Regions from separate parts of the Lysinibacillus sp. NPDC048646 genome, predicted to be linked through region 2. Evidence: riboswitches for the same ligand, from Rfam matches in the RefSeq annotation. Region 2 holds a riboswitch; each other region holds the start of a gene.

Region 1 (5,991 bases), on a different contig from region 2:
TGCCTCCTTTGCTGAGAAAACACGTAAAGCTTTTAATTCACTAACATTATATTTTTTCAGGAAATTCATGACGATGACTGTTAAAATTCCTTCGCTAATTGCAAGCGGAATTTGTGTTAATGCAAAAATCCCAGCAAATTTCGTAAAGGAAGCCATAAAGCCACCTACTTCTGATGGGAAGGCAAGTGCAAGTTGAACAGACGTCACAACATATGTACCTAAATCACCAAGCATTGCTGCAAAAAATACGGCCAGTGAGAACGATAGACCGATTTTTTTAGATCCTTTAAAAATAAAGTAAGCGATGAATGGTCCCACAATAGCCATCGAAAAGGCATTTGCGCCTAATGTTGTAATGCCGCCATGTGCTAAAAGTAAAGATTGGAATAATAATACGATTGTTCCAATCACGCTCATTGCTAATGGACCGAATAAGACAGTTCCTAGGCCAACACCAGTTGGATGTGAGCAACTTCCTGTTACAGATGGGATTTTAAGTGCGGATAACACGAATGCAAAAGCACCTGAAAGACCGAGTATCATTTTTGTTTCAGGGTTTTCATCGATTGTTTTACGGATTGAACGTAATCCTAAAATAATAAATGGAATCGAAACGACCCACCAGAAAATGGCCCATTCAATCGGCAAAAAACCTTCCATAATGTGCATGGCAAATGCCCGATTTGGCACGAGTAAAAATGCCAGTAAGAAATAACTAAGCTTCCAACAAGAAAATTTCAAAACGGCTCCTCCTTCAATTAAATTTTACAATGTAGCGTGCGCAAAAAAAAAAGCACTTCTCCAATTTAGGAAAAGTGCATAGCTAAAAAAGCAAATAGAATAATAATCTGCCAAGCCGCACACCTATCCTCGTAGGTTGAAACGATCACGTATTTTTCGGCAGGTCTCCTGGCTTTAGTTCTCCATTTTATAGGCCTTCCCATCCTTTGGACAGTGACATACTCTATAAAACTCCCTATTACAGTGGCGGGACCGCGCCGGACTTGAACCGGCTTCCCTTTTAAGCGAAATGACTACACTTCGCACCGAAAAAAGATGAAGTTGTGAGATTTCACGACAAAGTGTAACATGATTTTCCATAAATAAGCTATCTCTTTTTTATAAAAAAAATTTTAATTGAGCTTCAATCAAGAAAATTCTGATAAATGAAAGGGGAAAACAACATTTTCATAGGGATTATTTATAGAAATTTTACTAAAAATTTCACAAATTAAAAAAGAATTGTTGAAATTTATAAATAATAAGCTATGATAGAAACAGTTTTCAATTACGTTTTATACAATCTAAATTTCATATAGATACATCTATAAGTGCTCGATATTATTCGAGATAATAGGGAAATCGGTGCGAATCCGATACAGCCCCCGCTACTGTAATAGCTGATGAAATCGCAAATGCCACTGTGTAACTTGGGAAGGCGCGAAAGTAAAAAGAAGCTTAAGTCAGGAAACCTGCTTAGTTGATGGCATGCAAACTTTTCGGAGGGAGAAGTTGAAGCGAGAGCGAGTACCTGATTTTATTCGTTTTTATTTGGCTTCTACAAGACCTTTACTCTTCGTCTAGAGTGAAGGTCTTTTCTTTTTCCTAAAAGCATAATGAGGGGAGAAATACAATGACAACTTGGAACTTAGAAGGCATGAAAACGCATCTTTTTATCTGCAATGGCAGTAGCTGTATGAAAAAAGATGGCGAGGAAATTACCCAAGCAATACGTGATGAAATACAGATACAAGCACTTGATAAGGAGATACATACGACAAGAACACGCTGCAACGGCAGATGTAAGGATGCATGTGTTGTGATCGCTTATCCGCAAGGAAACTGGTATCGCGTGCCAACGACAGAGCATGCGAGGGTGCTCGTGCAAGACGTACACCACGAGTCTTTACATAGTGAACACGTGTTTACACTTCGTGAAGGACTGTTACAGCGTACAGCACAAACAACAGCGATTAAAGGCATCGAAAAGGTGAAAGAGGGGTAACAAAATGGCGCAAAAAGGTAAGATTTTCGTTGTGGGCTTTGGACCCGGTGATTTTAAACATATTACAACACGAGCTGTCGAGGCACTACAACAGAGTGATTTTATCATCGGCTATAAAACGTATGTCGAGCTCATTCAAGATTTAGTGACGGCAAAGTCGATTGTTAGTACAGGAATGACCGAAGAAGTTTCAAGGGCACAGGAAGCTGTGCGTCAGGCAGAGGCAGGCAATATCGTGTCTGTTATTTCTAGTGGAGACTCTGGTGTATACGGAATGGCTGGACTTGTCTATGAGGTGTTAATCGAACTTGGATGGACAGAAGCAACTGGTGTGGAAGTCGAGATTGTACCTGGAATTTCTGCTATTAACTCGTGTGCAAGTTTACTAGGTGCACCGATTATGCATGACTCGTGCACAATTAGTTTAAGTGACCATTTAACACCGTGGAATTTAATCGCTAAACGTGTGGAAGCTGCAGCAATGGCGGATTTTGTTATTGCCCTTTACAACCCTAAAAGTGGTCGTCGCACACGTCAAATCGTAGAAGCACAACGCATTCTACTAGAATATAGATCGCCAGATACACCAGTAGGTCTCGTGAAAAGTGCCTATCGTGATCGCCAGGAAGTTACGATGACAACATTAGCAGAAATGCTTGAACATGATATTGGAATGCTCACAACAGTTGTGATCGGAAATTCATCCACATTTTTCTATGACAATAAAATGATTACACCGCGAGGCTATCAACGTAAATATACGCTTGGGGAAGAAAAACAGCCATTACGTCCACATCAGCGTCTGAAAGAAGAAAATGAACCATGGGCGATGAATCAAGAAACAGGAACAGCGCGTGCCGATTTTGCGGCAGACCCGAATGCAGGGCGCAGTAAGCCCAGTATAGCAATTACACCTGTGTCAACACCTAAAAGATCATCACTTGAAATGGCTGCAACGGCACTTGCGATGGTAAAGGGGACAAGCGCTGGCCATGTAACACCAAAGCTAGTTCAACAAAAAATTGAATCCATTTTTGAACTAGCTGTAAGTCCTGGGGTGGCAAATAAATTTTTTACGCCGCAGCAAATGACGGCTTTAGCACAAGTTGTCGGCGAACAAGGAACGATGGAATATACACCTGATCATCAAATTCATTTGAAAATTCCAACGTCGAAACCCGATGAAATTACAGCAAAACTACGGGAAGTGGGGTTTTTGCTAGCACCAATCGGTGATGTACTGTCATTAAAAGCATGTGACTTCTGTTATGGTGAAAAAGCTGACTCTATTCCATATGCCGAGGAAATTCAAGCAAAACTTGGTGGTTTAGCTTTACCCAAAACGCTGAATATCGGCTTTAACGGCTGTGGTATGGCATGCTATCGTGCAGTGTTTGACGATATTGGTATCGTCTATCGTAAAAGTAAATTTGATGTCTTTATCGGGGCAAAACCAGTGGGGCGTACAGCGCATGCTGCACAACCTGTTGTAGAAGGCTTAGAACCTGAACAACTTATGCCACTTGTTACAAACATTATTGAAGAGTACAAAGCTAACGCGCATCCAAATGAACGCTTGTTTAAATATTTCAAACGTGTGAAAAAAATATTGCATTTTACGTATCAAGATATGTCTTCAAAAATAAAAGTAGAGCCAGCTCCGTGCGGCGACTAGTGAGGAGAAAAGAGATGAAAGCTATTTTATTTGTCGGCCATGGCAGCCGTTTAGCAGCAGGAAATGATGAGGTGCGTACATTTATTGAACAAATGACTCCTCGGATCGATGCCAGCTTTTTAGTTGAAACGTGCTTCCTTGAGTTTGCTTCGCCAAACATTGAAGAAGGCATTACGAATTGCGTGAAGAAGGGCGCAACAGAGGTACATGTTATTCCGATTATTTTACTGCACGCTGGACATTCTAAGATGCATATCCCGGCAGAAATTGAGCACGCGCGTGAACATTATCCAAACATTACATTCACCTATGCACAAACGATTGGCATTCATGATGAAATTTTTGCAATACTGGAAGATCGTCTTGCAGAAACTGGCTTCAATGCAGAAGAAGAGCATAAAGATACAGCCATTCTATTAATTGCGCGTGGCGGAAGTGATCCTTATGCCAACGGTGATTTTTATAAAATCACACGTTTATTATGGGAAAAATTACCTGTTCCGATTGTGGAAAGTGCCTTTATGGGCGTAACAGACCCACGTGTTGAAGAAGGCATTGAACGCTGCGTGAAGCTTGGCGCGAAAAAGATTATTATGCTGCCATACTTTTTATTTACAGGCATCCTCATGGAACGTATGCATGGCATGCGCCAGCAATTTAACGAAAAATACCCAGACTGTGATATTGAAATTGCTAATTATTTTGGCTATCATGAGCGCCTACAAAATGTGCTGTTAGAGCGTATTGAGCAAGCTGTAAATGGGACTTCGACAGGTATGCAAGATTTAGAAAACTACCGTGCTTATGCTGCGGTGCATGGTCATGCGCATCATCACCACCACGATCACGATCATGATCACCACGACCACAATCACGATCATCATGACCACGATCACCACCATCATCCTGAAGAGGAGCCGGTGAAATGATTTTCATGTTAGCGGGGACGAGTGATGCAAGGAATCTAGCACTGGAATTGCAATCTGCTGGTCAGCAGGTGACAGCAACGGTAGTTACGGATTCAGCCGCTACGAGTCTGACAGAAGTTGGTCTCCCTCATTTAGTTGGTCGCTTGACAGCTGAAGAAATGGCCGCGATTTTAACACATCAAGGCTATCAACTTGTTGTAGACGCCTCCCATCCGTTTGCCGAGGAGGCTTCTAAAAATGCGATGGCAGCAGCGGAAAAGGCGGGTGTACCCTATATTCGCTATGAACGCGCCCATGAGCATTACGCACATCCTCTCATTACGGTTGTGAAAGATTATGAGGAAGCGGCTAACCTAGCAGCAGAAAAACGCGGTGTCATTATGTTGACAACAGGCAGTAAAACATTAGCGACGTTTACAAAAGTATTACAAGGTCTGGAAAATACGCGTGTTATTGCGCGTATGCTTCCTCGTCTCGATAATATGGAAAAATGTGAGGCACTAGGTGTGGCCCAAAGAGATATTGTGGCGATCCAAGGACCATTCTCAAAAGAATTAAACGAGGCACTTTTCCGCCAATATGACGTAACACTGATGATTACAAAAGAAAGCGGCAAAGTTGGTTCAGTTGATGAAAAGCTTGAGGCGGCACTTGCTTGTGGCATTGAAACGATTTTAATTGCTCGACCAAATATACACTACGGCCAACAGTATTCCACTTTCGAGGATTTGCTACAGGCTGTTCACAACACACTTTAGGAGGCAGGACAAATGGATTTTAAAACAGATTTCAAACCATTAACAGTAGACCCAGATAAGATTTATGATTACAGTTTCGCAATTATTGCAGAGGAAATGGGTGAACATAACTTCACAGAAGACGAGTGGAAAGTTGTTCGTCGTATTATTCATGCATCTGCTGACTTTGAGTTAGGTCGTAGTGTCATCATTACACCAGGAGCGTTAGAAGCTGGGGTTAAGTCTATCCTTGCAGGTCGTCACGTAATTGCTGACGTACAAATGATTGAAAGTGGCTCAGGGAAGAAACGTTTCCAAAAACATGGCGGGGATTTACACTGCTATATCGCAGATGAAGATGTTTCCATTGAAGCAAAAAAACAAAATACAACGCGTGCCATTATTTCGATGCAAAAGGCTACAACATTACACGAAGGTGGGATTTATGCAATCGGCAATGCACCGACAGCATTACTTGAGTTGATTCGCTTGATTAAAGAAGGTTTAGCTAAGCCGGATTTGATTATCGGTATGCCAGTTGGCTTCGTATCAGCGGCTGAGTCGAAAGAGGAGCTATTAAAGATAGAAGGTATTCCATATATTACGAATGTTGGCCGTAAAGGCGGTAGTACAGTGACGGTTGCC
Region 2 (5,991 bases):
CAGGGCATTCAGACTTGAATCCGTTAAATAATCTGCTACTTTGCCTGCAAAATCTGTTTGCACACTGTCTAAAAGAGCAAGTAAACCGATAATTTTCAGAAATGACTCCTGCTCATCCACAGACAACGCAGGAAATTGTTTCACATCATTACTCATATTGATTTCAAATGGTGTCCAAAAGTTGCCCAGCATTTTTTTATATTTTGGGTACGCCCAATTAAAGCGTACGTCATCCCAGTTTAAAATGTTTGAAGAACGCCCGTTAACAATCGCTGTCGAACGGTTTGGCGCCTCTTTATCCATAATTTGTCGTTTAGTAATTGTTGTCATCTATTATTCCTCCTAGCTTGCACAAGACTCACATTCTAGCAACTCTACAGATGTCGAGCGCACATAATAAGTAGTTTTCACGCCACTTGCCCAAGCATTTAAATGCAATGCGAGTAAATCTTTCGCTTTAATGGTATTTTGAACATATAAATTAAGAGAAATCCCTTGGTCAATATGACGCGCTCGCGCAGCATTTTGCTTAATTGTCCAATTTTGGTCAATAAAATAAGCAGACTTGTAATACCAAGTTGTTACTGGCGTTAAATCTGGTACGGTTACAGGGATTTTGTAGTCTTTTTTCTCCTCTGAGTAACTCTTTTGGAAAATAGGATCAATGGTTGCGGTACTACCAGCTAATATTGATGTCGATGAATTAGGTGCAACCGCCATCACATAGCCATTACGCATACCAGTCGTTGCCACATCTGCACGTAATGCTTGCCACTTGTCACTACTATAACCACGTTTCTCAAAGTACGCCCCCGTTTGCCAGTCCGAGCCTTCAAACAATGGATATGCTCCTTTTTCACGTGCCAATTCATTGGATGCACGTATCGTTAAATAGGCAATTTGTTCATAAAGCTTGTCTGCATAATCGACTGCCTTGTCTGATTCCCATTGAATTTCCTTCAAAGCAAGTAAATGATGCCAGCCAAATGTACCGAGCCCAATTCCACGATAACGTGCATTTGTACGCTCTGCTTGTTTAACTGGAATCGTATTTAATGCGATGACATTATCGAGCATACGGACTTGAATTGGAATCAAACGTTCTAATACTTCAGCCGGTACAGCCTTGCCTAAATTCACAGAAGATAAATTGCACACCACGAAATCCCCAGGCTTTCGACGTGTAACGATGACATCATCCTCTAATGTAATCGACTCAAATTCAGTAGCAGACATATTTTGGAATATCTCCGTACACAGATTCGAACTATAAATCATCCCTTCATGCTTATTTGGGTTCATACGATTCACTTCATCACGGTAAAACATAAACGGCACACCTGTTTCCAACTGCGAACGCATAATACGTTTCATAATATCGATTGCTTGCACAACTTCACGGCTCAGTAGCGGATTCGCTATACATGCCGCATATTTCTCTCGGAACGAGCCATCGCCCTTCTTCTCATCATAAAAATCTTCTAAGGAGAAGCCCATTACTTCACGTACTTCATGTGGGTCAAATAAATGCCAATCCTCTCGTGCCTCAACCGCTTCCATAAATAAATCTGGTAAACAAAGCCCCGTGAAAATATCATGTGCTCGCAGTCGCTCATCTCCGTTATTCAAGCGCAAATCTAAAAACGTAAAGACATCCTTATGCCAAACATCTAAATACACCGCAATTGCTCCTTGTCGTTGTCCTAACTGATCTACCGACACAGCTGTATTATTGAGCTGTTTAATCCAAGGCAACACGCCACTTGAAGCACCTTTAAATCCTTTAATGGATGAGCCACGACTACGGATTTTACCCATATAGACGCCAATACCTCCACCATACTTCGATAATGTTGCGACATCTGTATTCGTATCATAAATACTTTGCAAGCTATCATCTACCGTATCGATAAAGCAACTAGAAAGTTGACCATGTGTTTTCCCGGCGTTGGATAAAGTAGGCGTTGCAACGGTCATATATAAATTACTCATTGCCCAATAGGCTTCACGAACCTTATCTAAGCGATTTTCAGTTTCATCTTGCATGAGCGTCATCGCGATGACCATCCATCGCTCCTGCGGTAGCTCCACTGGTGTTTTCGTATAATCACGTACGACATAGCGATCCATTAATGTCTTTAACCCGATGTACGTAAACAACTCATCTCGGCTTTGTTGTAAATAGGACGCTAGTTCAATTAGCTCCTGCTCACTATACTTCGTTGTTAAACATTGGTGATAAAGTCCAGCTTCTGTATATCTTGCGAGCTGTGCTGGAAATACCTGATAGACATCTTCCACAGCAACGCCGCGACGCATGGCAAATTGATCGTATAATTTCTCCAAATATATTTGCGCAGCAACAAATGTCCAGAAGGGCTCTTCTTCGTCAATAAGACTAAGCGTTTGTAAAATCATCGCATCCGCCCATGCTTCAAACGTGGCACTTTCGTTTTTGCGTAGCCATCGATCCGATAACCTTACAAAACTTTCTAGTTCATCCTCCGAATAATTAAACTTTAACTTAGCTATTTGCTGTTCGATTTGAATTGTCATTTATACATTCTCTCCCTTTCACCTTCAGCCAACACAAAAAGCGATCCTACAACATGTATCTGTTGCGGGATCGCTGTAAAATCGGAAATGGAAATGAAGGACATGTACACATCAAAGTGGACAAATCTCTCGCCTCCACTTCTCAATCCCCGAAGAATGTGTTGCTGTCTTGAACAAATCGGCAGGTCTCCTGGCTCATGCTTCCTCCAAATGATTGCCTTCCCATCAGTTACAGTGGCATTTTAATCATTTGTCAGCACTTACAGTTGCGGGGACAGCTTCGGCTTAAGATTGCTCTATTTCCGAATTCCCTTTTAAACCAATATGGTACCGTTCGTCCAAATACTATATATAGTGTTTTAACTCCTAAACAAATCTAACATATTGTGTTTCTTGTTGCAATAGGCGTTTTGAATCTTGCATTTAATAAATCTATATTTTTGCTGGAAGCAAGCCCTATTACCAAGCAGTTCTACGCAGTTTTTCAAAATTTCTAGTGAAATTTTTTTGTGCAAGTTGCTCTTTTTCAGGATGTACACCGAGTAAAATAACGGCACATGGACCTGCAGTTTTCTCAACATCTAACGAACTTTGCACCCGCTGATCTCCAAAAAGTCGGGTGAATTCTACTTGTAGACCCTTTGACCCTACTGGCCAAACTTGCTGCACAATTTCATCGCGCCAAGCATTAAAAATGGGCTGAAGTTGCGCAACATCGTCAGGCTGAGCAAGCACTTCATTTCCAACAAGTGGCAGGCCGTATGTGTACCAAATAAGCTTGTCACGCTCATACAGCGTACGACTTTGTTGCGCGCCTAGCATTGTCAAAGATAAAGCTGATTGTAAAGTTGGCATATTGGATTCTGAGCTACCGCCTATCTGTGGGCAAACAAGACCAATTTCATCAAATACCTGCTGAATGCCAGAGACATAGCGAGACCAAGCAGCATCCCCTGAAAAATTAGCAAGTATTATATGCACAGGTATCGCATTCGCCGCAAGCTGTTCTAAAAAAGTAACACGAGCTGTTAAGTATGCGGTTAGATGATCTGACGTAGCCACAACATCTTGTGATTTCTCGCCAATCGCCGCGGCATTATCGGTTGTGGCAATCAAATCACCAACTTTTACTGCATTTCTCAATGCGCTCGCCCTTCTTTACGTACAAACACTTTTGAAAGAATCGGCATTACAACAGCGACGATTACTAAGTTAATAACGGTTGCCATGAAAATACTTACTAATGTTCCCCAATAAAATGCAGGGCTAATGATAAAGTAAAACGGCAGAGGTGCAACAACACCGTTTAAAACAAGCGCTACTGGCCATTTCCAGAAATGTAGGCCTTTTTTATGCATAACACCGAATACCCAAACTACAATAAACATTTCGACTGCGATAATAATATGCAGAGGTCCAAGTGGAAAACCAGATGTTAATGCTGTTATAAAATGTCCTATTAAACCCGCCGCACCTGCTAAGACAGGTGATAAAAACACAACACTTAAAAATGCAGGTGCTGAGTCGAGTGCCGCCGTCGATACAAACGATGGGATTTTAATGACTGCCCCAACTGCACAAATAGCCGCAACCATCGCAGTTAACGACAAGCTCATTAATTTTTGTCGATCCATTCCATTTCCTCTTTTCTTTTCATGTTTTGATATGCTTACAGGTAAATCCGCAAAGACTGTACAATGCATACCCAGTGACACAACACTTCCTAAATCATTTGATCTGTTCAGCGATGCCGTACCAAATACGAACGACTCGTTCAGCTTCAGTAAATAACGCCTGGTACAAACGTCCGCATGTGTCACGTAATAATCGTGCCTGTTTTTCCATCGGCACAACGCCACGCCCCATATCGGTCACAATTATAAACAATGCGCAATTTTCTTCAAGGGCCTTTAGTCGTGTCAAAAGTTGAGCGACAATCATGTCATCTGCCTCAAGATTTTGTGTCACAAGCCATTTTTCTAAGTTTTTTATAACGACTACATCACAACTCGGTGCATAATCAGGGAAAACTCCATCCACAACAGCAACCTTTTGTCCTTCAAGCTCACGCATTACATAGTCGGTTTTTCCGTTATAGGCACCTCCGATAAAGACATGCATCTCGCCCCCTCCTTCCATGCATCTTGCGCAAACCTTAAAGTAAACATTTTGTCGTGTGGCACATTATACGTCCAAAAGGGTTTTTCTATTGGCGCAAATGCCACTAGTAAAGCTCGAATCACCCCACCGTGCACGACAAGAACCGTTTCCTCCACCTCTTTTGGCAACGCTTTGAAGCCTTCAATGACACGTGCACAAAATATGTCAAAGCCTTCCCCGTTTGGCGGCGTAGTTTGAATTGGATCATCTAGCCATGCACAATAACGACTATCCGACTTTAATTCATCGTAGGTTTTTCCTTCAAAGTCTCCAAAATTAGACTCTCGAAATCGTACATCCGCACTATAGCTTGCTTGTGGAAAATAGCGTGCAGCCGTTTCTCTACAACGCAGTAAATCACTACCATACACTTTTTCTACAGCTGTATCTACAGTTGGAAGCACTGAAGGATCTGCCAAGGACGAATCTGTCCAGCCAATATAGCGCTTCTCTAGATTTTCCCTTGTCGGCGCATGTCGCATTAAGCGCACAGTAACAACGTCACCCATAGCACGACCTCCATTCCTTCAATTGATGCCCCCAACAAATCACCCGATACGCCGCCGAAATTGCGCAAGGTAAACTGTCGAAACACCACAAACGCAATGGCCAATACAGCAACAAGTATAAGCGGGACAAGTGAAAAGCCTGTCACATAGAATATCCCACTAAGCGCAATTGCTAGCGTTACAAACATTAAGCAAGTTAACACCCCATGCTTAATACGCGTTTTGAAAAAGTACGCAAGCCCTTTTTCCTTTGAACAGTTCAGAGACATAAAGTAAAAGCTCATACCTACCCTTGTCAATAATGGAATAAAAACGAGCATCCAAAGCGATAGCTTTTCTTGCAAAAATAGTTCATGGAGCACAACGATTTTCCCGAGTATTAAAAACAGAATCGATAGGACACCAAACGCCCCAACACGTGGATCATCCAAAATTTCAAGCCGCTTCTCACGATCTCGATACGAAAAATAAGCATCCCCCATATCAATAAAACCGTCTAAATGTAATCCTCCAGTAAATAACGCGAATAATCCGACAATGACAAAGGCGAGTAACACATCACTACTTGCCGTCCACTGCGTTAAACTATAAATAGTTGCTGCCACCACGGTTCCCATGAGCGCCCCTATCCATGGTAAACAGGCAAACATGCCTGTAATTGTCACTTTTGACAATGGAATTTCTTTATGTACAGGCAAAACTGTAAAAAATTGAAATGCGAGCAGTATGCTGTGCCATATATTTTTCATCGCCTTGCCTTCTTTCT
Region 3 (5,991 bases), on a different contig from region 2:
CTGATATTGTGAAAGGTCTAAATCTTGGGGCAGATGACTACATGCTAAAACCTTTTGACGAAGAAGAATTGCTTGCACGGATACATGCAGTTTTAAGGAGAACTAAACCAATTGGAAATGAAATTATCTTCGAAGGATTGCGTTTAAATAAAGAGTCTTTTGAATTACATTTTCAGCAGGAAGAGATTGCTTTAACACCGAAAGAATTTTCAATGATAGCGTTATTTCTTGAATATCAAAATAAAGTTTTTTCAAGAGAGCATCTAATAAATAGCGTGTGGGGATTTAATGTTTCGATTGAAGACCGGACAATTGATTCACATGTGCGTAATTTACGAGAGAAATTGAGAAAAAGCGGTTTTCCAGCCGATCATTATTTACAAACCGTGTGGGGAATCGGCTACAAATGGCATAAATCGATTGATGCCGATGGTTGATGATAAAATGAGAGGTTGCTCTAAAAGCGTGCAAGTACGCCAATAAAAATATGCTTGTATTAATTATAGCTGAGGGGCTTATTTAGTAGCCCCTTCAGCTATTCATTTTTGGTTAGTTCATCTTCAGTAACCCATTTGTGATTTGTTACAACATCACCATTTGTTGTGGAAACATAATCAATCATATAAACGGTTGTTTGTAGTGCCTCATCAATGCGCACCGTTGCATTTACCATGCCTTTCATATGAGATGCATCCGTTTTTACTTCTGTTTCAGGTGTTAATGGTGCGCTACCTGGATTTAATAATTCCTCATGAATGACCCATTTGTGATTCTCCACGCGTTTGCCACCTGTAGTAGGTTCATAGGAAATCATGTAAGCAGTTGTATCATAAGAACCAACAATCGTTGCCTCTGCACCTTTCATGCCTTCCATATGTTCATCCGTAATCACAGCAGTGCTACCGACGGGATACATTGGGTTTTCTGCATTTTTCAAAGTTTCTGGTACTTCACCAGAACTGGAATGATTCATCGAAGAATGATCTATTTCAGTTTGCTGTTCAGCAGTGTCTTGTTTTTTTATATCAGCTGTATCTTCTGAACATGCGGATAATGCCAAAAAGGCAACAACCATTAGTAAGCCTACATGCCATTTTCTTTGTAGTTCCATATCCAATTCCTCCTAAATCATTTGCAATTAATATAGCAAATGAATGTGCAGAAAATATGGATGAAGTCAGTATTATTTTACAGATATAAGGATAACCATGAAAACTCCGCTCTCAAGCATGTAGCTGAAGAAGCGGAGTTTTCATCAATATAGGTTTCTTTTTATTTCATAGGAATAATTTTCAGCACTTTTTGCACACGATAGCCGAAAAGTCCAGCGAATACTGCTAAGATAATATCTTTTGGTAATGGGGGCATCATCCACAGCCAAGCCATTTTGTAAGTGAAACCTTCAGGTGCACTAGCCCATAGCTTGTAAGCAAAGTACATCCAGTTTGTACCGAGTAAATAATTAATGGCAGTGGCAATTAGTGCAGCTATGACATAGCTTTTTTTCGTGGCACTTCTTTCTACAATAAGTCCTGCTATAAAGGCAGCTAAAATAAAGGTTACGATAAAGCCAAATGTCGGGCTTAAAATTTGTCCGAAGCCACCACCGAAACGAGCAAAAACGGGTGCTCCGGCTAAACCAATACACATATAGACGGTACAGGCAAGCGCACCTTTTTTGCTACCAAGAATAAGTCCTGCTAAAATAGCAAAAAATGTTTGTAATGTGATAGGTACGCTGCCAACTACCATGAAAGGTGCAAAGGAAGTAATATTGGCACCAATCATCATCAATGTAGAAAATAAGCCAATGTATGCAAGATCGACTGTTCTTAATTTATGATGCGAATGTTCAGCTACGGTTGTCATCATTTCACCCCGATTTAATATAGTTAATAGTGATATTTTAAGAAAATAAAAACTTTGTGTCAACTTGATATTGAAATAAGTTAACGCAAATGCCCCTTCATAGCAATGAGATACAAGGTTAGATATGACAAATAGAAAAAATAGGTATAGACTACAATAATTATGTATGTTAGAATCGTCATAATTTTAATATTTCAGATACTATTGGTGTGATGCCCTTAAAGCATCACTTAAAAGGGAAGTCGGTGTAAATCCGACGCTGTCCCGCAACTGTAACGAGGAGTTCTATGATATATAAGCCACTGTTCAAAATGGGAAGGCTGTCATAGCAATGATGAATCGAAGCCAGGAGACCTGCCAATTAGTTTTTTCCTGTAATGCCCACGAGGATGTAAGCAATTACGGACAATTGAAGGATACGTTTCTTACTTTTGTTTATTCCAGGGTATTTCTATGCAAAATTTTTGCGTAGAATACCCTTTTTTATTGCTTCACATCTATCATTTTTGACTAGGAGTTAATAAACAGATGAATAAACTGACACAACGCCCAAATAAAAAATTTATCTTACTTTCTATGATGCTCCTTCTACTGCTAATCATTTCAATTACATTCGCTATCATGATAGGTTCCGTTTCTATTACACCGTTGTATGTCTGGAAAGTTATCTTTTCGAAAATACCACTCGTTCAAAATTGGGTAGTGCAAGATTGGAGTCGCTCACAAGAAATTATCATATGGCAAATTCGTGTGCCACGTGTTTTCCTTGCCGCAATCGTTGGGGGAGGATTAGCCATTGCAGGTGCTGCCATTCAAGCACTTGTTCGTAATTCAATTGCTGATCCATATATTTTGGGGGTTTCATCAGGTGCAACTGTCGGTGCGACGGCCGTCATAATTTTAGGGGCGTTTTCATTTTTTGGCATATACGCGCTTTCTATCTCGGCCTTTCTAGGCTCTTTAATTGCGATTGTATTAGTTTTTTTCTTATCACGTGTTGGTGGGCGAATTTCTATCTTCCGCTTGTTACTAGCAGGAATGGCGGTATCCTTTATTTTATCTGCCACTTCGAATTTTATATTAATGATGTCCAAGCAAGAGGGCGGCATGAAGGCAGTAATGTATTGGATGCTAGGCAGTCTTGCAGGTGCAAAATGGAGTAATCTACTCATTCCAACGGTTGTTTTCATCATTGTATTTGTATTGCTTTGGCTGCATTATCGAAATTTAAATTTGTTACTACTTGGAGAAGAGGCAGCAGTCACTTTAGGGGTTAATCTACAACAATTCCGAATACAGCTTGTTATTCTAGTATCTCTACTTACAGGTGTACTTGTGGCAGTTAGTGGCTCAATTGGGTTTGTTGGTTTGATTATTCCGCATATTGTACGGTTAATAGTAGGCTCAAATTATAAATACGTTATCCCAATTAGTGCTTTATTAGGAGCAATTTTCTTAGTTTGGGCAGATGCACTTGCACGAATACTAATTGCACCAGAGGAAATGCCAATTGGTATTATTACTGCATTTTGCGGAGGACCATTTTTCATTTGGTTACTGCGTCGTAACAATTATTCTTTCGGAGAAGGAGATTAAAAAATATGACATTAGAAGCACAACATGTATCATTCTCCATTCATGATCAGCGTATTTTACATGAAGTGAGCATTCAAATAAAAGAAAAGCAATTTGTTGGTTTAATTGGTCCTAATGGTAGTGGGAAATCAACACTCTTAAAAAATATGTATCGTCTATTAAAGCCAGAAAGTGGAACGATTTTACTGAACGAGAAAGACATTTTGCAACAATCGAGTAAATCCATTGCTAAAAATTTAGCCGTTGTTAGTCAGGAAACACCTGTATTATTCGATTTTCAAGTAATAGATTTGGTTAGCATGGGCAGAACCCCTCATAAAAAATTGTTTGAACTTGACCATGAAGATGACTTTCGCATTGTCAAAGAAGCATTATCCCAAACGGGCATTGCCCATTTAGAAACACGTAGCTTTGGCTCCCTTTCAGGAGGGGAAAAAAAACGAGTCATGGTTGCTCGTGCTCTCGCTCAGCAAGCCCAGGTGATTATCCTAGATGAGCCAACGAATCATTTAGATATTCAGCACCAATTACAACTGATGGATTTAATTCAGACTTTACATTTGACTGTAGTAGCTGCGCTACACGATTTGAATATCGCTGCTATGTATTGTGATACTATTTATGTTTTACAGCAGGGGAGAATTGTTCATTATGGAACGCCAGAAGAAGTACTGACACCAGCTTTACTATGGGAAGTATTTGGTGTACATGCAGATATTCAAATGCATCATCTGACGGGCAGACCTTACTTAACATATGTATCTGAACAATTCACGAAAATAGCTCCGAAAGAAACTTCGACTTTACAAACAACTTGAAAGAATATTATGAAGGCAAGTACATAGGATAACGCAATAGAAAGCTGGATGCATAAAGTCAAAAGATGAAAAAATGGACATCTCTCAATACATTTGAGAAAGGTCCATTTTTATTTGTTATTGTTGAATTGGGCCGTGGTTAATCTTAGATAATGCTTCATTCACTTCAAAAATTTTGCTACGAATAGTAGTGACACCGAAGCTTGTTAAACGAGCAGAGTGCATAGCTAAATATTTTTCAGCACTTTCTTTACTATTAAATAAGTACACGCCACCAGCTTCTTTAGCAACTGCATTTTCAGTCCAAATCTTCCAGATGAAACCTTCTTCATCGTTAATACTTCTTGCTAAGTCTTGAAAACCTTCAGACATTTCTACACCAAAAGGTCCGTCCATTGTAAAGTCAACCTGTAACAAATAAGCCATTTTTTTTAACTCCTTTATAAGACTTCCTTCAAATTCGCACTAAAACAAGTGAGTAACTAACAATGTTGGTCAAACGCCTCAAGCAAGTCTATCGTAAGATCGCTACTAGCTTGCTCATGAAAAAAACGTTTATACGGCATATTTAACAATACGATGGACTGAAGCTGACGCCATTGACATCTGAAAAATAAAATTTCTTTTTCGCATTAAGCTACTGCTTTTAAACCAGCTACACCAATGATAATGGCAATGATACTAATAATTCGGGTAAAGTTTTTAGATTCTCCAAAGAAAATAATATTAACGACTACGGCACCAACAGTACCAATGCCAATCCATACTATATAGGCAATACTTAACTGTAAATAGTTAAAGGATGCATATAAAAGGGCGAATGACAGACCAAAACCGCCAACATATAATAAGAAATCACGTACCGTTTTTTTCTGACTGTAGAAACGTAAACCAACCACACCGACAATTTCTGCAATAGATGCTAATAAAACGAGTAACCAACCCATTATGCTTCCGCCTCTTTCTTTGTATCCTTATTTGTTGGTGAATTATCAGCCAGCTTAAGCCCAATAACGCCAAGAACTAAAATAAACATAAAGATGGCCTTAATAGCGTTAAATTCACCATCAAAAATAAAAATGTCCATCAGAGTTGTTCCAATTGTCCCTATTCCAGCAAAAATTGCATACACAGTTCCAGTAGGTAGGTTTTCACAAGCCTTTGATAGAAAATGAAAATCAAGAGCAATTAGGGATACAATAATAATCCAATGCCACCAAGTGCTTGCTACATTAAAGCCGAAAATCCAAAACAATTCAAATAAACTTGTTAAACCAACATAAATCCAATCTTTTTGCATCGTTAAATTCCTTTCTTAAATAATTTTTGACTGACAATCAGTCAATTAGGCAGTAAAAGAGAACGTCACTATTTGTGACGTAGGCCGAGTGCATGATGTAAAAAATCAAGAAGTTCAAGTTTTTGGAGTTTAATTGTTTCATCCTCACTGTCATCATACAAATAAATCTGCTCAGCTGCAGACTCTACTAAACCAATAATAAGCTTCGTAGAGCGTGTGGTATTTAAAGAACTGCGTATAATACCCTTCTTTTGTGCCATTGATAAGAAATTGTTCATCCATTCATAGTATGGTGCATAGATGTTTTCCCATTCTTTCATATGCTCTGTTTGGGTGATCCCAGCATAAATAAGAGCAAAGACATCTCGATATTCTTCCGTTAAAGAAAAGACAATATCTATTACTTTT
Region 4 (5,991 bases), on a different contig from region 2:
CGCTTCAAGCTAAAGGCGCCCAACGATTTTATCGGCCGCATGATGACCGATATTCAACAAGCAGCAGGTACATTCGATGCACCACTTTTGACAGAAGAGCAAGTAATATTAACGGGGCGTGCACCTGTCGCTACATTCATGAGCTATAGTACAATCTTTGCTGCCTACACAAATGGCAAGGGCTCACTGTCGCTACAATTTGGTGGCTATGATGTTTGTCATAATACAGAGGAAATCATTGCCCAAATAGCCTACGATAAAAATGCCGATCCTGCGTATAGTTCGTCTAGTATATTTTGTGCCAAAGGAAAAGGCTACTCAGTACCATGGCAGGAAGCACAAGCTGCCATGCATTGCATAAAATAAAGTGAAACTTCAATTAGTGGGGGTTTTCTTCATCTCCCACTGATTGTATGTTGAAACCATCAGGCTTTTACGGTTAGTTGATCGTTCACCTCGTTATCTGTTTCTCATTTTTCAAGAAGAAGGGGGTATATTGTTGAAATCATCGATGTGGCTAGTTTATGGCAGGAAATTTTTTTGGCTAATCGGCTTAATCTTATTAGTAATGTTATGTTCGAATATCGAAAAGATAATCCAACAAACGGTAAGTGAAACATTCAATTTTATGCCGGTCATATGGTCTAATCCGATTATTGCTGTTATTATAGGTTTCTATATTTCTCTTATTATTGTAAAAAAATGGTCATTCAACATAAATCCATCATTATTATGGTGCGTAGCTATTCCTTGTATGTTACTTACGTTTGCCTACCCGGTATTTGCTTCACTCGCATCTATTGAATCATACCAATTAGATATAAAAAATCCTATCATTATCAATTGGCTACTACAAATATATTCTACGGATGTATTCGGTATAATAGCTGGTATGACAGTCATCCTTAGTATCTTTAGCGCGCCTAAGAAATGATTGAAAACTGGACTCGGTTTTTAACATCACCAAACCAGGTCCAGTTTTATGCTTTTCGATTCATGCCTTGCGATCAATTATTTATATAAACTCAATTTACTTCAAAATAGCTGAACCAATGCCAAATACACAACCTGAAGATAAAAAAAATGCATGAAATAATAATGCTTCAGATGTAAATGGGTTAAAGCTGCCAAAAAGCACAAAAATGAACATAGTGGGGATAAAGAAAACACACATACAGCCTAATGGGAAAATAAATAAGCGGTATTTCTTACATTTTGTTTCCATCCAATTAATCAGACGTAAGTAAATAGGCGTTGCCACTAACATAAAGGCTAAAGCCCCACAAAATAAAACAGAATAAATATCATTTCCTAATGATTGATCCCACACTATATTTAATATTTTCTCATACGCATAAAATCCACATAAATAGGCGATTAATGATGTCAAAACATACTGTCCAAGATTCTTAAATAGATGCATTATACACCTCCTTTTTTAACTTTTAGTGCGCGAATGGCATTCTAGAAATTTTCCATCTGATTTAATTATAATAAAGAAAAATTTGGTATTTAAGGATAATATTTAAAGCATATAGTAAAAAGTAGCGACGTGTCCTGGGCAAGGCACGAGCATCGCTCTGCTTATGTATCCTGCTGTGGCTCGTCTTTTGCTTTTTTGAGGATCTGGCTGCCGTTTCAAAACATTTGCAGTTTCTTTCACGCTTTCATCGCCAATGCGATTCGCAGGAATCTACATGAATTTTTCCTTTATATCAAAAAAATAGCATACTAGGCGTACTCCTAGCATACTATTTTCACTTTCGAGATAAGCCCCCTACTATTACAAAGCTTGCGCGGTACTATTTGTCTCTTCAACGAGTAAATAAGCAGGTTCCACAATGACATAACCATGATTATTTGAAAAATCAACTAACACGGTGCCAGGCTGACTCTTTAATAATTGTAAATTATCGATAATTTGGAGCAATAGTTCATGACCATTGCCACGTGGGTGCCAATTTAAATGGTAATCGTTCAGTGCTTTTACAGCTTGCATAAATTGCGAGTAATCGTGCTCTACGTATCTTTTTAGATTCGTATATTTATTGGACTCACGTTTTTTTGCAACTACTAACGCTAAATCAGCCAAATACGTCTCATAAAAACGCATGACCATCGAGCACAATAGATCATTCACACGTGCAGCGCTTAAAATCGGATTTGGGTCAAAATGAAGTCTCTCTAAATTTGGTTTTGCACGAACCGAATCGATACGTGTAATTAATTGATAAGCTTCTCCATTCACTTCATAAACAATCGGATTTGTCGGCATATACATCATAAAGCCATTCTTTCTTGTTTTTAACTCATTAGCCACACTTGCCTTGGCGAATAGATGTCCATCATACCCTTCATTTTGAATCCAAATAATTTCTTTGTTATATAAAATGCGGTCAAATAATCGTTCGTTGCGAATAAGTCCTGTTGCTAAAAACTGATCGACAAGTGATTCAATGACGATTCTTGTCTTCGTCTGCTTGCCTACCTCTGTGCGTGGATGCTTACAAATTTTCATAGCTGATTGCTGTTTTTCCTGTGCTGTACATACATGAATATTCGTCATACGTGCATTCCTCTTTTCGTACATATTTTCAAAACGGCAGGTGTACGTCCACTAAAAAACGGATTTCTCCAGTAAGAGGAAATCCGTCATTCAATGGCTATAACACCTTATACATATCATTCATCACGTAACGTCAAACATTGCCCACATAGGAAAGAATCGGTTCGGTACCGAAGACTTTCATTTACTATTATGGGCGTTTGACGTACTGTGACGAACAGCATATTCTGTTTTGTCAACATGCCACCTCCTATTCCTCGTAGGGTTATGGTGTGTACTCGTAATAGGCAGGTCTCCTGACTTATGGTCAACGCATCTTTCCCCTTCCCGTCTAATGACAGTGGTATTGCAAAGACGCTCACATTTTACAGTTGCGGGACAGTGTCGGACTTACACCGACTTCCCTTTTAAGTAAATTGCACGCAATTTACACCTATTACTACACGCTATTCAGTTGTGAAGGAAAATGAACTAAGTCACATTCCTTATAGAATTACTACTATTAATTGTAAAGAACTCTATTTCCAATGTCAATTATAACAAAATATTCCATCTATTAATACTTTTCGTGTGATGTAGAGTAAAGAGGCTTGAATTTTAACTAAAGCTCCAGTTCGTTCAAAAAAGCAGTTTTTCAGCAAAAAAGAATATCTTATAGTTTGGTTAATTTACTTTCTCTCAATAAACTAATCGTTTAATCCTTTTCCATCGAGAATTTGCTGCATATATTTTTCAACCCTTGACTGTCGTGTTTTGGCTTGTTTGGGTTGAGAAAAATAAAGAATGTAAGCCCTTTGCCGACCCGGTGTCAATACTTCAAAAGCAGTTTCCAATGCAGGGACCTCATTGAATTTATTTTGAAGTTCTTCAGGAATGATGATTTCTGTATTCTTTTTATAATTCACTTCCAAACCGGCCTTTTCAACTTCAATGGCTTCATAAATATAATCTTTCAAGATAGTTTCCATTTCAACGATTTCTAGAACATTGGTAAACCGAATCTGGCGTGCCGCCTGTACATTTTCTGTTTGTTGGATTAGAATCCTATGGGGATCCTGTAACAAGGCACCTTTATGAAACAAAAGTGCACAATAGTCTTTAAATCCATGTATTAAAACGATGTTTTTATTGTCAAACATGTAACAAGGATGCTTCCACTTTATTTCTTCAGCCAGCTCACAGTCAAGAACGATATCTCTCAACTTCTCATATTCTTCCTTCCACTTTTTTGCTTTACTTAAAAATTCATCAACCTTCGGATTCATTCTACTATTTGTCATCAAGGAACACCCCGCTTCAGTTTTTCGATCAGTCGTAAGCCTAACCGTTATAGTGAAAAGTCTCCGTTGAAGCCCCGATTTCTTCACTTGAAATGCCTTCAAGCGTAAGTGAGGCACTGAATGATTGTGCAACATTGAAACATTGTACATCTTTGTTACGTTTGTAATGGCAATATCCAGATTTCCTCATCTTTCGTGTGTGAAACTTCTTGAACTATCATTAATCGCTAAGTAACTTAGCTCGAATCGTCTCAATAGGAATATGAGAAGTACCTAGCTGTTCAAGATTTTCAAGTTGATCGCGTGTCATATAGTACATGCTCATACTTCCGTTAATGCCAAGTCGAACTTCGAATAAATTATCATCTAGCTGCGTTATTTCTAACGAGTTATTGTGGTCAAGTTGTAAGTTTACACTTTTCATATGCTATCTCCCCTTTTAAATTATAACGTCAATACTGATAGAAGATATATTTAAGTACTTTGACAACGTGTTGTTGTAGCATATGAGGGAGTCTTCAATCGGCTCTCAGTTAATTTATCGAAATCTAGTTGTTTAACAATCGCGAATGTGTGTTAAATTTTACATTTAATAATATTTTGGAGCTTTTCAACAAGTCATCTCATTGCTTGAAATAGCTTTTGGGCGTAGTTGTCTGTCAATTGAAAAACACCTTTTTCTTTTTTACTTTCATCGACAATGACGCCATCCTTCATGACGTATACACGCTCACATAAATAGGAAACAGCCTTTAAATCATGGGAAATAAATAAGATCGCCATGTTTTGTTCTTTATTGAGGGAGATCAATAAATCAATAATCTCCCGCTGAATTAATCGGTCTAAGCTAGAAACAATTTCGTCGCACACTAACAATTTGGGCTCCACTAAAATGGATCTTAACAAATTAACTCGTTGCCTTTCTCCCCCACTTAGCTCATTGGGCAAACAACTTAACACAGTGATTGGTAGCTTGACCTTTTCGAGCATGACCAGTAAATAGTCGTTTGTCACTGATTGTTTATGCTGTAATGGTTCCAATAATGATTCCTTCACTGTCCACATGGGGTTTAAAGCAGCAGTTGCATTTTGGAAGATCAACTGACAGTGTTCATAAAATGACTGGCAATTTTTCTTCGTAATGGGCTTTCCATTAAAATGAATGTGACCTTGGTTGGCCTTCTCCAATTGCATAATGATTTTGGCAAGCGTGCTTTTCCCGCTGCCACTCTCGCCTACTAGCCCAACGACTTCACCATGTCCAATGCATACATTCACATGCTGTAGTACTTGCTGCCCTCTAGGAAAGCTTTTACTAACATTTTCAACTTGCAGCAACAATGACATTCCCCCTAAAAATGATTCGCTAATAGTAACTTTGTATATGGATGTGTCGGCATTTCAAATACATCGCTTACCTGTCCCGTTTCAACGACCTCACCTTTTTTCATGACAACTACTGAATGTGCGGCCGAAACAGCAATGTCCAAATCATGCGTTATCAGTAAAATGGTAGTTCTTTTTTCGTTATTGAGTTTTTTCAGCAAATCCATAAAATCCTTTTGAATCAGCATATCGAGTGCAGATGTTGGTTCATCAGCTATTAACAATTCAGGCTCAATATATAATGCACAAGCGATCATACACCGTTGCAACATCCCTCCAGAGAGTTCAAAGGGATAGCGTTCCATTATTTCTTCCGTTAAATCTAAGTCCTGTAAAATTAAAAGCATTTTTTGATAAAATGCTACTTTCGTATGACCTTTTTTCTGCCCTGTCAATAGAAATAATTGATGCTTCATTTTTTTTGAGGGTGAAAAGCTGTTGGCAGCATCCTGAAAGATTGTAAAGAAATGCATTTTCCGCAACTCTACTCTTTCTTTTAGGGACATTTCCAGTAAATTCTTTTCATTTAAAAAGATGCCCCCCGACGCATATGCATGCGCAGGTAATAAGCCCAGAATTGCAGATACAGTCATACTTTTCCCACTACCACTCTCACCAATAATCGAAGTAATACGGCCCTTCGGCACTGTAAACGTGACATATTTGATAAGTTGCTTACCATTAAGTACTACTGATAATTTATCAATATTAAGCATGTGAACGCGCACCTCCTTGCTGCTTCAATGCCTCCCCGATAAA

Evidence for each region. A riboswitch is a leader RNA that binds a small molecule or an ion and turns the genes downstream of it on or off. The one in region 2 is predicted to bind cobalamin.
Region 1: another riboswitch for cobalamin. It lies ahead of ACQKII_RS21380 ((2Fe-2S) ferredoxin domain-containing protein); the one in region 2 lies ahead of ACQKII_RS04015 (ribonucleoside-diphosphate reductase subunit alpha).
Region 3: another riboswitch for cobalamin. It lies ahead of ACQKII_RS18800 (FecCD family ABC transporter permease); the one in region 2 lies ahead of ACQKII_RS04015 (ribonucleoside-diphosphate reductase subunit alpha).
Region 4: another riboswitch for cobalamin. It lies ahead of ACQKII_RS19470 (hypothetical protein); the one in region 2 lies ahead of ACQKII_RS04015 (ribonucleoside-diphosphate reductase subunit alpha).

What each region holds. Positions count from the first base shown of each region.
Region 1 is NZ_JBNNLZ010000029.1:20,532-26,522, forward strand. It holds gene ACQKII_RS21375 (energy-coupling factor ABC transporter permease) at 1-741, opposite strand, end outside; cobalamin riboswitch at 883-1,066, opposite strand; cobalamin riboswitch at 1,313-1,495, shown strand; gene ACQKII_RS21380 ((2Fe-2S) ferredoxin domain-containing protein) at 1,634-2,005, shown strand; gene cobJ (precorrin-3B C(17)-methyltransferase) at 2,010-3,680, shown strand; gene ACQKII_RS21390 (sirohydrochlorin chelatase) at 3,695-4,609, shown strand; gene cobK (precorrin-6A reductase) at 4,606-5,367, shown strand; gene ACQKII_RS21400 (precorrin-8X methylmutase) at 5,380-5,991, shown strand, end outside.
Region 2 is NZ_JBNNLZ010000002.1:344,938-350,928, reverse strand. It holds gene ACQKII_RS04020 (ribonucleotide-diphosphate reductase subunit beta) at 1-330, opposite strand, end outside; gene ACQKII_RS04015 (ribonucleoside-diphosphate reductase subunit alpha) at 343-2,556, opposite strand; cobalamin riboswitch at 2,719-2,906, opposite strand; gene ACQKII_RS04010 (hypothetical protein) at 3,016-3,699, opposite strand; gene ACQKII_RS04005 (ECF transporter S component) at 3,696-4,190, opposite strand; gene ACQKII_RS04000 (bifunctional adenosylcobinamide kinase/adenosylcobinamide-phosphate guanylyltransferase) at 4,285-4,677, opposite strand; gene ACQKII_RS03995 (histidine phosphatase family protein) at 4,629-5,225, opposite strand; gene cobS (adenosylcobinamide-GDP ribazoletransferase) at 5,198-5,974, opposite strand.
Region 3 is NZ_JBNNLZ010000021.1:47,224-53,214, reverse strand. It holds gene ACQKII_RS18815 (response regulator transcription factor) at 1-437, shown strand, start outside; gene ACQKII_RS18810 (DUF1541 domain-containing protein) at 536-1,111, opposite strand; gene ACQKII_RS18805 (biotin transporter BioY) at 1,273-1,869, opposite strand; cobalamin riboswitch at 2,058-2,245, shown strand; gene ACQKII_RS18800 (FecCD family ABC transporter permease) at 2,398-3,465, shown strand; gene ACQKII_RS18795 (ABC transporter ATP-binding protein) at 3,471-4,283, shown strand; gene ACQKII_RS18790 (monooxygenase) at 4,401-4,709, opposite strand; gene ACQKII_RS18785 (DMT family transporter) at 4,916-5,230, opposite strand; gene ACQKII_RS18780 (DMT family transporter) at 5,230-5,583, opposite strand; gene ACQKII_RS18775 (TetR family transcriptional regulator) at 5,652-5,991, opposite strand, start outside.
Region 4 is NZ_JBNNLZ010000023.1:20,885-26,875, forward strand. It holds gene ACQKII_RS19455 (GTP-binding protein) at 1-366, shown strand, start outside; gene ACQKII_RS19460 (hypothetical protein) at 500-934, shown strand; gene ACQKII_RS19465 (hypothetical protein) at 1,031-1,423, opposite strand; gene ACQKII_RS19470 (hypothetical protein) at 1,784-2,566, opposite strand; cobalamin riboswitch at 2,836-3,018, opposite strand; gene ACQKII_RS19475 (YdeI/OmpD-associated family protein) at 3,253-3,846, opposite strand; gene ACQKII_RS19480 (hypothetical protein) at 4,067-4,270, opposite strand; gene ACQKII_RS19485 (ABC transporter ATP-binding protein) at 4,465-5,187, opposite strand; gene ACQKII_RS19490 (ATP-binding cassette domain-containing protein) at 5,199-5,948, opposite strand; gene ACQKII_RS19495 (ABC transporter permease) at 5,941-5,991, opposite strand, start outside.